DNA from 2 places in the Thalassobacillus sp. B23F22_16 genome. Region 1 is predicted to be linked to the other one. Evidence: riboswitches for the same ligand, from Rfam matches in the RefSeq annotation. Region 1 holds a riboswitch; the other holds the start of a gene.
The links. A riboswitch is a leader RNA that binds a small molecule or an ion and turns the genes downstream of it on or off. The one in region 1 is predicted to bind cyclic di-GMP.

Region 1 (5,899 bases):
TGAGTCATTAGAAGTAACTACTGTCCCACATGAAGATCCTCAGTTGGATCGTGAGTCGAGCAAAGACAAAGGCTTGAAGGAAGAGAGTCTGGTGAAGGCGGATTACTTTGGTGTCGTACTGTGGGAACTGGACGGTCGTTCTCCTGAATTTCGATTTGAAAAGTATATTTTAGTTAGTGTCATTGAAGGAAAAGGAATGGTCAAAGTCGGCAATCAGCGTCATGCTGTCAAAAAAGGGAGCCATTTCATTCTTCCGACAACGATGGAGCCGTTCGAGCTGGAAGGAAAGGCAAAAATGGTCGTTTCCTGGTCCAATAAATAGGAAAAACCTCGAGGTGTAACCATCACCTCGGGGCTTTCGGGATCTTTCGTCACAATAACAATTGTTTTTTAATACTTTTCGACATGATATGTCATAAAAAAACGAATGGACTCTGATATAATGAGCAGGAGTATATTATTCTAACAAAAAAGGATGATCCTATGACCTGGCAGACTTCATATCAACGATGGAACGATTTTGATAAGTTAGAAGCAGAAATGCGAACTCAATTGAACCAGATTCAAACAGATGAACAATCCCTGGAAGATGCTTTTTATAAAAATTTGGAGTTCGGTACAGGAGGCATGCGTGGCAAATTAGGGCCTGGTACCAACCGGATGAATATTTATACCATCCGCCGTGCAGCGGAAGGTCTTGCTAGATACATAGAAGCTCGCGGTGAAGAATGGAAGGAGAACGGTATTGTCATTGCCTATGATTGCCGTCATATGTCTAAGGAGTTTGCGATAGAGACTGCGAAAGTCTTAGGCATTCATGGCATTAAAGCGTATGTATTTTCTTCTCTTCGTCCAACACCGGTGTTGTCTTATGCGGTGCGTTATTTATATGCGGCTGGTGGTATCGTCATAACGGCAAGTCATAATCCTCCGGAATATAATGGGTTCAAGGTTTACAATGAAGATGGTGGACAACTGCCGCCCGCTGAAGCCGGCGCAGTGATCGAAATGGTGAATCAGATTGAAAATGAATTACAGGTAGAAGCAGCCGATCAAGGTGATTTGGAAGCCAACGGCCTTTTGGAATGGATTGATAAAAAAGTGGATGAGGCATACCTGAAGGAGCTTCGAGGGGTCAATATGAACCCGCATATTACCCATGATGCCGGTGAAGATTTTCAGGTAGTTTTCACTCCTTTGCACGGTACGGCAAATGTATTGGTACGTAAAGGACTGGAGCAAGCCGGTTTCAAAAACGTGCATGTAGTTGCTGAGCAGGCCGACCCGGATCCTGAATTTTCCACAGTAGCGTCACCGAATCCTGAAGAGCATCAGGCGTTCGAAATGGCAATCACCCAAGGGAAACAAGTAGGTGCCGATATATTAATCGCAACAGATCCGGATGCGGACAGACTTGGAGTAGCAGTGCCCGATGAACATGGAGAATACCGTGTTCTGACAGGTAACCAGTTGGGGGCATTGATGCTTGACTACCTGCTTTCCCAGCACCTCGACCTTCCTGACAATGGAATCATGATCAAAACCATTGTCACTTCTGAATTCGGTCGCGCAATTGCATCCTATTATAATATCGAAACGCTCGACACTTTAACAGGATTCAAGTTTATTGGAGAGAAAATCCGAGAATTCGAACGGACTGGAGAATATGAATTTTTATTTGGTTATGAAGAAAGTTACGGATTTCTAGCTAAAGATTTTGCTCGTGATAAGGATGCCGTGCAGGTAGCTGTACTGGCAACAGAATTGGCATTGTTTTGGAAAGTAAAAGGAAAAACGCTGCTTCAAGCGCTGGATGCATTATACAAACGCCACGGCTATTATATGGAAGATTTGCAATCTATCAAATTAGATGGAAAACAAGGCGAAGAGAAAATCAAAGCAATCATGGATACTTTTCGCCAGGAGAAGCTGACCGAAGTGGCCGGCTTGAAAGTTCTAGCTGTCGAAGACTATGCATCTTCCCGCAGATTGATAGTGAAGACTGGTGTAGAAGAGACCATTACTCTTCCTGCATCGAATGTGTTGAAATTTGTACTTGAGGATGATTGCTGGTTCTGTCTCCGTCCATCTGGCACAGAACCGAAAATAAAATTTTATTACGGCGTGAAGTCATCTTCAAAAGCTGATAGCCTGGAAAGACTGGAGAAATTAAAGCAAGCATTAGCCGCCTATTTACCAGCACTATGATGAGTGGGACACGCCCTCCATATATTGGCAGGGCGTTGTCCCTTTTCATTAGTTTCTGATGTGCTTGAAAAGGGAAAATAAACATATCACGAAATAAGAAAGAAGGGACAGAAATGCTCCAAAACAAAAGGAATATTCTTAAACTTAAAGAAATCCGGCTTGATGATCAACGTATTTCCTTTCAACGAGCATGCATCGAAAGGTTTGATTACGAATGGGTGATCGAAGTCATAAACCCTGCACCTTCCCCTTCAAGCGAGGAGGATAGTTTCGTTACATCCATCAGTTTTATCCAGGAAGATGGTACGCAATTTGATGATGTTGATATCGAATCCTTCCAGCTTTCTTCAGAAGAACATGAAAATGTCTACTTATTCCATATGTTTCCGGATGAAAAACAGGACTAATGAACTACGAAAATGATGATATTTTACTAGATAAATGACGGGAACCATAGTAGAATAAAAGATATCAGAATATTTTAATAAGTCGCTTTTGAAAAGGCAAACTTATCTAAAGATAAGGACGCAAAGCTACGGGTCTAAGGCCTGCATACGAGGAAAACTACATATTTAAGGGCTACGATCGCCGGGCTGCCTAGGGTGATGAGTGATGGAGGGATCATTCATGAAAAGAAATCAGCTGGACAGTCGGTTGGATTTGGAATGGATAGTGCTGATGGAAGAAGCCCGAGCCTTAGGGATTACGAAAGCGGAAGTGGAGCATTTTTTAAAGTTGCGGGAGACAAGTGCCCAGGAGAAGCCACTAAATATGATTTTCACCAAATGATAGAATACTAGATAAAGATCGGCTGGAAATCAGCCCATATAACGATAGCATCTGGTACAAGCAAGGAACAATTCAAGAGAATATAAAGTAAAAAGACAAGCTGTGTTGGCTTCAGAGCACATGGCTTGTCTTTTTATCTCTATAAATAAATAAGTAAAACTAAAACTTAGCCGTAAGAATTTGGCGATAAACCAAGTTTTTCTAACTACCAGTATTTTTTACTTTTCATATCTTTCAAAATACGTCATAATATATATAAAATACTGAATATTCAGATTTTAAATGGAGGGTGGTCAGATATGTTATCTATTAAGATGTTGAAGCCCTATTATGTTAAAGACGACGAGCACTATGTCCGTGTCGTTCTGGCCTACCAGTATTTTTCGTTATATGTCGATGGAGAGCTCTATCATTTTGTCCCGCTTGAAGCAAAAGAAATTATTATTGATCGCGATAAAAAGAAAGTACACAATGTCTTGGATATCTTTGTATTTCAACGAGGTAAAAAGATGATTTATGTATCGATCACGGATCTTCTCCAACTGCCTGACTTTCTGACTCACTTAAATTCGATTGTACGTCCGTATTTGAATGAAAAACCGGAAGCCAAAAGCAATAAACGAAAGGTAGATCCAGTAATGAAAACAAAAAATCAGAAGGAAGAAATGGAATTAGATGTTCTTTTCAAGGAATTAGAGCAACTTAATTTTAGTCGTATGATTGATATGGCTTTGGATAATCGAGACCGGGACACATTTTATGATTTATTGGATAAAAAGAATTTTGCATGAAGAAAGGCACTCCACTTTTTAGTGGAGTGTCTTTCTTTGGAAATACTATTTATTAGAAAAATAAGTATAGATACATAAAGTGAAGAGATTGGAAGGAAAAATGTTTTCTGAATTATAATTTGACTATTTTCTTTTCCAAGTTAATTCTATATACTTATAGTATCATTCGTTATAATGAACAGGAATTTTTAATATTAAAGTCTTTCAGGAAAAATGGTGAGGGGGGTATTCATGGTTGGGGATCGTATAAAAGAGTTGCGGGAGAAGCGTGGCCTGTCCTTAAGTGCTCTAGCTAAATATTCGGGTGTCTCTAAGTCTTACATTAGTAATATTGAACGAGGAATCCAGACAAACCCTTCTTTAATTGTTATGAAAAAATTAGCGGAAACGCTGGATGTTCCCTTAGATGATCTGGCAGCATGGAAAATGGGGAAAGGCGATTGAGTTATCATTGTATTTATATAAAGATCTGAACAAGCCAGGCTCGGTATAATTACTGAACCTGGCTTGTTTTTTGTCGGTTAAAATAATCATTTTCCCGTAAATATCATAATAAGCTTCAGTATTTGACGTTTTTATCGCCATAGTTTTATTTCCCAGGAAATATTTTGTCAAAAATTAAAGGTAATTAGTTTTACTTACCGGAGACATTTTGTTCTATATAACTAACTTCCCCTGGTTGGATAGTGGCCTGATCACTGGTCAGGTCAATGACCCATTTAGAAAATGAATCTTCTAGTTCATTTTCAACAAATACAATGAATTCCACGTTTTCCAAATAATTTATTTCTTTTAATAAGTAATCTGAATTTCTAAGGCTGTTCTCCAACTTCCCTAGCAGTTTATAATCTACGGTGATTTTCATTTCCTTCATCAGTTGTCGTTTAACTATCCCGGTAGACTCGATAGCGGCGGAAACCGTACTGGAATAAGCTCTGATGAGACCACCTGCCCCGAGCTTAATGCCGCCGAAATACCTCGTTACAACTACTGCAGTATCTTTCAACCCTTTTTTCTTCAAGACTTCAAGCATTGGCACTCCTGCAGTCCCACTTGGCTCTCCATCATCGTTCGCCTTTTGAATTAAATCGTGTTCCCCAATTAAATAAGCAGAGCAATTATGAGTAGCGTCGTTGTGCTTTTTCTTGATCTCCTGGATAAACAATTGGGCTGCTTCTTCTGTCTCGCAACGTTTTATGTAACCAATAAACCGTGACTTTTGGATGGTTATTTCTTCAGAACCTTCAGCTTTTACTGTATAATAGCTTTCTAACATAGTAATAAAACCTCCTAAGAACTTTATTATATAAGGGTTTCTATCTACCGGCAAATGAATTAACCATAAGATGACCAATAAATAAATTCCAGCAACACCCCCACAAAAATACTTAGGAAATTCGAATGAGTATGTGAATATTGATGGAGGAGTCGAGCGATGAAAGAGACGAGAATTGAGGAAAAAGCACTTGATGATGTCATTGAAGAAATGATAGAGAATGTCACGAACAGCAAGGATGAGATCTTCCATATAGGAGAAGAGTCCCGAAGTGAATTTGAGATACTTCAAAAAGAGCTGCAAGAGACAAAAAGACAGGTCATTTCTCTCATAGATGAGGGGGACAAGCTCGAACAGCGGGTCCGATTATCCCGAAAGCGTCTATCAGAAGTCAGCAAATATTTCGATCAATATTCAGAAAGCCAGATCCGTGAGGTTTATGAACAGACACACCAATTGCAAATGGATCTGTCTGTTAAGAGAGAAAAAGAAAAACAGTTGAGGGAACGGCGGAATGATCTTGAGCGACGGCTGAAAAGCCTGGAGTCAACTGTCCAGCGGGCGGAAGGACTGGTAAGCAAGATATCGGTTGTTCTTAATTATCTGAATGAAGACTTTCGCAATGTCTCGGAGGCGCTGGAAGACGCTAAAGAAAAGCAGGAGTTTGGGTTGCGAATAATTGAAGCTCAGGAAGATGAACGAAGAAAACTTTCGCGGGAAATTCACGACGGACCAGCTCAAATGCTCGCCAATGTAATGATCCGATCTGACCTGGTGGACCGGACATTCCGTGAACGCGGTGTTGAAGAAGCCTTGGCTGAAATCAAAAGCGTAA
Region 2 (5,899 bases), on a different contig from region 1:
CCAATCTTATACAGTTTGACACAAAAAACGCAAAAATCGCTCTTATACTTTGGTATTCCTTTATTAGCTGGTCTTGCTGTCACGCACAGCTTTATCCCGCCTACGCCAGGCCCAATTTCGGTCGCATCCCTGCTTGGGGCGGACCTGGGCTGGGTCATCCTGTTTGGTATATTAGCCGGGGTTCCAGCGATGATAATTGCCGGCCCTATTTTTGGTAAATATATTTCCAAGAAAATTCATGTCGGTGTTCCAGAATATATGATGGAACAGATGAAAGAAACGGAGTTAGACAGAGACCTTCCCAGCTTTAAAAGCGTTGTAGCAATCATCACCCTGCCGCTTGTATTAATTTTATTAAATACGACTGCAAGCCTCGTATTATCTGAAGGCAGCACCGTACAAAGTGTGTTGACATTCATCGGGCATCCATTCGTTGCCCTGACAGTGGCTGCACTGCTGACATTCTATATATTTGGCTACAAACGTGGGTATAAAAAAGAAGAAATCCAGAAAATCACAACAAAAGCGCTGGAGCCTGCCGGAATTATTATCCTTGTTACCGGAGCTGGTGGTGTATTTGGTGAAATGCTGATTACATCAGGGATCGGTGACATACTGGCAGATATGATGAAAAATGCTCAAATGCCATTGATCGTGTTTGCTTTTATTACAGCAACTGTCGTGCGGATTGCACAGGGCTCTGCGACTGTTTCTATGATTACGGCAGCCGGGCTTGTCGCCCCACTGCTAGATTCATTCGATGTCAGTGAACCGATGTTAGGGTTGTTGGTTATCTCCATCGCCTCTGGGGCAACTGTCGTTTCTCACGTGAACGATTCTGGATTCTGGCTCGTTAACCGTTACTTCGGTTTAACAGAAAAACAAACGCTCCAATCATGGACGATCATGGAAACATTGATCGGGCTGGTCGGATTCGCAGTAGCATTATTGTTGAGTATTTTCGTATAAAAAATAGAGAAAAGAGGTTGGTCATATGAAAGTAGGTTTGATTGGATTAGGAAAGATGGGTTTCAATATTGGAGCTCAAATGCTGGAGAAAAATCATGAAGTTGTCGCAACTGATGTCAATGAGGAAGCTGTCCGCGACTTTGAAAAAGAAGGCGGAAAAGGCACGGACTCGTATGAGGAATTGGTGAATAGTCTGGAGCAACCACGCGTGATTTGGATGATGGTTCCTGCCGGGGAAATTACAGACCAAGTCATCGAAGAGCTCTCTCCTTTGCTTGATGACGGTGATATCCTGATCGATGGCGGGAATTCCAATTACAAGAAGACTCTCGCCAACCACGAGAAATTGAGCGCTAAAGGTATTCAGTTTTTCGATGTCGGAACCAGTGGCGGGATTTCCGGAGCACGTCATGGCGCCTGCTTTATGGTCGGCGGTGATAAAGAGACGTTCGAAACCATCGAGCCGCTATTCCGTGACCTTGCTGTGGAAGACGGGTACCTTTACACTGGAAAAGGCGGCAGCGGCCATTTCTTGAAAATGGTTCACAACGGTATTGAGTATGGCATGATGGCCGCAATTGGAGAAGGGTTCGAGCTGCTTGAGAAAAGCCCGTTTGATTATGACTATGAAGATGTCTCAAAAGTGTGGAACCATGGCTCCGTCATTCGCGGGTGGCTGATGGAACTGATGCAGGATGCCTTCCGTAAAGATGCCAATTTGGATGACATCAGAGGTGTCATGAATTCTTCCGGTGAAGGAAAATGGACCGTAGAAACAGCACTCGATTTCGAAACGCCGGCGCCGGTCATTGCACTTTCCTTGATGATGCGCTACAGATCCCAGGAAAATGATACATTTACCGGAAAAGTCGTATCTGCTTTACGCCATGAATTTGGCGGTCATGCTACTGAGAAGAAATAAGGAAAGTATAAAAATACCCTTGCACTTTCGGGAATGCCCGAGCGTGCAAGGGTTTTATTATTGTTTCAATTTCCATTTATTAAATTCCAGGTATTCTTTAAACTGTTCTTTCGTCACGCCTGACTCCTGTGCATCTTTGACGAGCTTCATCCATTCTTCATCGAGAGCAGGATCTTCCTCGCCGCCATGTAATAAATAATTAATAGAAACGTTCAACTCAGAAGAGATTTTCTCCAGGAATTGAATCGATGGATTCGTTTGAAGATTCCGTTCAATCGAGCTGAGGTATGATTTTGCCACCCCGGCCCGTTCCGCCAGCTCGGTTAACGATAATGCTCTTTGTGTACGGATTTCTTTAATTCTATCGCCTATCATCCCACTCACCCTCTTTTTAGAAAAACTGGCATATCACCAAGTTCTTATGGCGAAGGCCTAAGTATTTCTTATACTTTACCCCTTCAACAAAGGGAAACTTTTTTAAAGTACAAAAAAATTATACCATACAAAAGATGAGTGTTCTATGATAAGCACAAAGAAATCAGTTTCCGTATGTATTTGTTCTCCCTATCCGCCTTTCATCTAAGAAATGTCTCACCTCTTCCTTGCTCATCCCCATTTCTTTTGCCTGTTTCATCAATTCTACCCACTCCATGTCTAACCCGCCTGTTTTCACTTGTTTAGTAATCGCCATCACATGATCCTCCATTTTTAGTCTTTCAGGTAGTCCAGCCGCCATAGTTTTGTTCCTTTGTGTGCCATCTATGTACACCTTAGGCCTGCGACTTTGCGCCCTTATTTTTCAATAAGGTAGCCATTTTCTGAAGAATCTGTCTCATTTATTAAGTAGAATATACTATAGATGTGTTATTAAAGTGTGTAGAAATTTGTCGATGGTCGTGCACTAGTTTTGTCGAACGGTAATTTTTTGGAAAAATTGTAGGTTTTTAGTTTGTGTTTATGGTTCATTATGCCCAATCACTTACCAAGCGGGCATAAAAAAGCTTGCAGAATTTGGTTTTCTGCAAGCTTGAGTAGGTTCCTGTATTAATTTTTCTTCAGATGATTTACTGCAGCGGAGAAGTGTTCGTTTTCTTGTTTTAACACGCGGCTTGCTTTTTGAGCATCAATTTGGAACATGAGCATGAGGATGGCAATCCTTGCGTCTCCTTCTGCCTGGATGCTTGCTTTTTGTGCTTCTTCTTCGGTTGCGCCGGTCAGCTCCTGGATGATCGATACCGAGCGCTGCTTCAGTTTTTCATTGGTCGCCTGGACGTTTACCATCAGGTTTTTATAAACTTTCCCGGTTTTTACCATGGAAGCGGTGGATAACATGTTCAACACCATTTTTTGTGCAGATCCTGCCTTCAGTCTTGTTGATCCGGTCAACACTTCCGGTCCGACCAGCACTTCAATCGGAAAGTCAGCTGCTTCTGCCAGCGGAGTTTGTCCGTTGCATGTTAGGCCGACTGTTTTCGCACCGAGCTTTTTAGCGGCCTCGATCGCGCCTAGTACATACGGGGTCCGGCCGCTGGATGCAATACCTACTATGACGTCTTTCACATTGGCGGCTTCTTTAATCGCTTTTTCGCCTTCAGCCCAATCATCTTCGGCATTTTCGATAGCATGCCGGAGTGCGTGGTCGCCGCCCGCGATGATGCCCTGGACTAAAGTTTCCGGGACACCAAACGTCGGCGGGCATTCGGAGGCATCGAGAACGCCCAGACGACCGCTCGTTCCTGCACCTATGTATAACAGCCGACCGCCATTGTTCAATGCAGCGACAATCGTGTCGATTGCTTTTTCGATTTGCGGCAGGCTTTTTTCAATAGCAGCTGGGACTGTGTGATCTTCCTCATTCATCAGGCGGATGATTTCCATCGTCGATAATTCATCCAGCTGATGGGACTTGCTGTGCCTCGATTCGGTCAACGTTCGTTCTTTTGTGTCACCCATTCATTCAGCCCCCAATTTCTTAAATTTAGTTCACACTTTTCTGTAGGATTCTTTAATGGATAGTACCGTTGTATCGGTCACCGATATGCCAGCATCAAGCAGCGCGCAGCCGTATGCCCCAACGGCCGGCGGCATAGCGGCCGGTAAAAATTCCATGCCGTTTTGAAAACGCGCCCGGCTCCGCTCGATGAACCGTCCGGTGAAATAGTCGGATTGAAAAACCCCACCCGCCAGGACAATCGGTGATACCTTTTCCCTCTTTTCCATTTGTGCTGCGATTAATTGCAGCAATGCTGTCGCAGCGTTATGGACGATTTCATCTGATACCGGGTCGCCCTCACTAGCCGCTTTTATCACTTCATTGGCTAAGGAAGCAATCGCAAGTCTAGGATAGTCGTGTTCATAAATGAACGTAATCAGCTGTTCCGGCTCATCAAGGCCGAATCGCTCCAGGAACCTGCCAGTCAGCTTTGTTTGTTTCTTCCGTCCATCATAAGCCTGCATGACCGCCTGCAGTCCGTGACGTCCGATATCAAATCCGCTGCCTTCGTCTCCAAACAGATAGCCCCATCCTCCGGTACGGACTGGCTTTTCCCCTGGCTGGAAGGTATATAGAATCGAACCGGTGCCCGCAATCAGGACGGATCCTTCTTTTGTAAAAGTAGTGCCGGCCAGTGCGGCAATGGCGTCATTTTCGACGGAAACTTCAGGTTCCTCTCTTACAATTTCACGGATCCATTGTTCCCACCGCTGCTTATCTTCCGTACGATCGCCACCTGCTGCCGCAACAAAAATATGCTCAATTGGACCGGGAATATCCTGCAGCAGCTGGTGCACCGTTTCCCTGACTTTAATTTCACTTCTCGACTTCAAATTTGTGGACGCGCCTGTTTTCGACAAAGTTACCTTACCGGTCTCATCTCCCAAAACCAGCTCTGTTTTTGTGCCGCCGCCATCGATTCCGATGAAGTACCGCTTATTTGATGGCACCAGCCGTCAGTCCTTCCATGAATTGTTTCGATGCGATGAAGAACAGGATCATCATCGGCAAGGAAGATAGCGTCAGCCCGGCAAACAGCGCTCCCCAATCGGCTGAGTACTCACCGAACAAAGACAGCATCCCGACGGGTATCGTCTTTTTCATTTCGTTCGAGATGAAAATGAGCGGGAAGAAGAAATCATTCCACGCCTGGATGAAATTGATGATCATGACGGTTCCAAGTGCCGGACGCATTAATGGCAGCAGGACATTCCATAAGATGCGCAGGTCAGTAGCTCCATCAATCCGGGCCGCTTCTTCCAGCTCTACCGGCATCGTCCGGAAAAACCCGGTCAAAATCAAAATCGATAACGGAATGCCTGTAGCTGTGTAAATGAAGATCAACGACCATAACGAGTTCGTTAACCCGAGATCCTTCATCAAAATGAATAATGGTACAATGCCCAGTTTGATTGGGATCATCATTCCCATTAAGAAAAAGAAAAACAGTGCGTTATTCCACCAGAATGTGTACCTGGCGATATAGAAGGCCGCGAGCGACCCGCAAATCAAGATCAGAAGGACGGCTGTCACACTGACGACGACACTGTTATAGAAATAAGTCATGAACGGCACCTGTTCAATCAGGTTGCGGTATGGCTCCAGGCTGAAGCTTTTCGGAAGGGATAATGGATTCATGAAAATTTCATTGCTAGGCTTGAATGACGACATGATCATCAAGAACAGCGGATATAAGCTAATAGATGCGACTAAAAAGGCAATGACGTAATACAACGGTCTGGTCCAGATGTTTTCTTTCATGTTTCTCCCCTCCTACATTTCTACTTCTTTTTTGCGCATGAAATAAAGCAGGATTGCTGTGAATACTGAGATGAACAGGAACAATACGACTGCAAGCGCGGAACCTAACCCGATTGCTGAAGAACCGCCACCGGATGTACCACCGAATGCGAGACGATAGAAATAAATCGCCAGTGTATCGGTAGAATGATAAGGTTCTCCCTGTGATCCTTGCATCGCATAGACAAGTTCAAACGCTTCAAATGACTGGATGA

Region 2: it holds a riboswitch for cyclic di-GMP, as region 1 does, so the genes downstream of both, ACGTNI_RS08220 (anti-repressor SinI family protein) here and ACGTNI_RS12040 (anti-repressor SinI family protein) in region 1, are expected to answer to the same signal.

Annotation. Positions count from the first base shown of each region.
Region 1 is NZ_JBIEKD010000014.1:8,667-14,565, reverse strand. It holds gene manA (mannose-6-phosphate isomerase, class I) at 1-322, shown strand, start outside; gene ACGTNI_RS12050 (phospho-sugar mutase) at 484-2,208, shown strand; gene ACGTNI_RS12045 (hypothetical protein) at 2,322-2,615, shown strand; cyclic di-GMP riboswitch class I at 2,701-2,809, shown strand; gene ACGTNI_RS12040 (anti-repressor SinI family protein) at 2,836-2,997, shown strand; gene ACGTNI_RS12035 (hypothetical protein) at 3,297-3,788, shown strand; gene ACGTNI_RS12030 (helix-turn-helix domain-containing protein) at 4,020-4,232, shown strand; gene ACGTNI_RS12025 (YigZ family protein) at 4,423-5,064, opposite strand; gene ACGTNI_RS12020 (sensor histidine kinase) at 5,224-5,899, shown strand, end outside.
Region 2 is NZ_JBIEKD010000008.1:12,863-18,761, reverse strand. It holds gene ACGTNI_RS08235 (GntP family permease) at 1-969, shown strand, start outside; gene gnd (phosphogluconate dehydrogenase (NAD(+)-dependent, decarboxylating)) at 995-1,891, shown strand; gene ACGTNI_RS08225 (helix-turn-helix domain-containing protein) at 1,949-2,266, opposite strand; gene ACGTNI_RS08220 (anti-repressor SinI family protein) at 2,430-2,582, opposite strand; cyclic di-GMP riboswitch class I at 2,608-2,714, opposite strand; gene murQ (N-acetylmuramic acid 6-phosphate etherase) at 2,936-3,844, opposite strand; gene ACGTNI_RS08210 (N-acetylglucosamine kinase) at 3,875-4,834, opposite strand; gene ACGTNI_RS08205 (carbohydrate ABC transporter permease) at 4,821-5,645, opposite strand; gene ACGTNI_RS08200 (carbohydrate ABC transporter permease) at 5,658-5,899, opposite strand, start outside.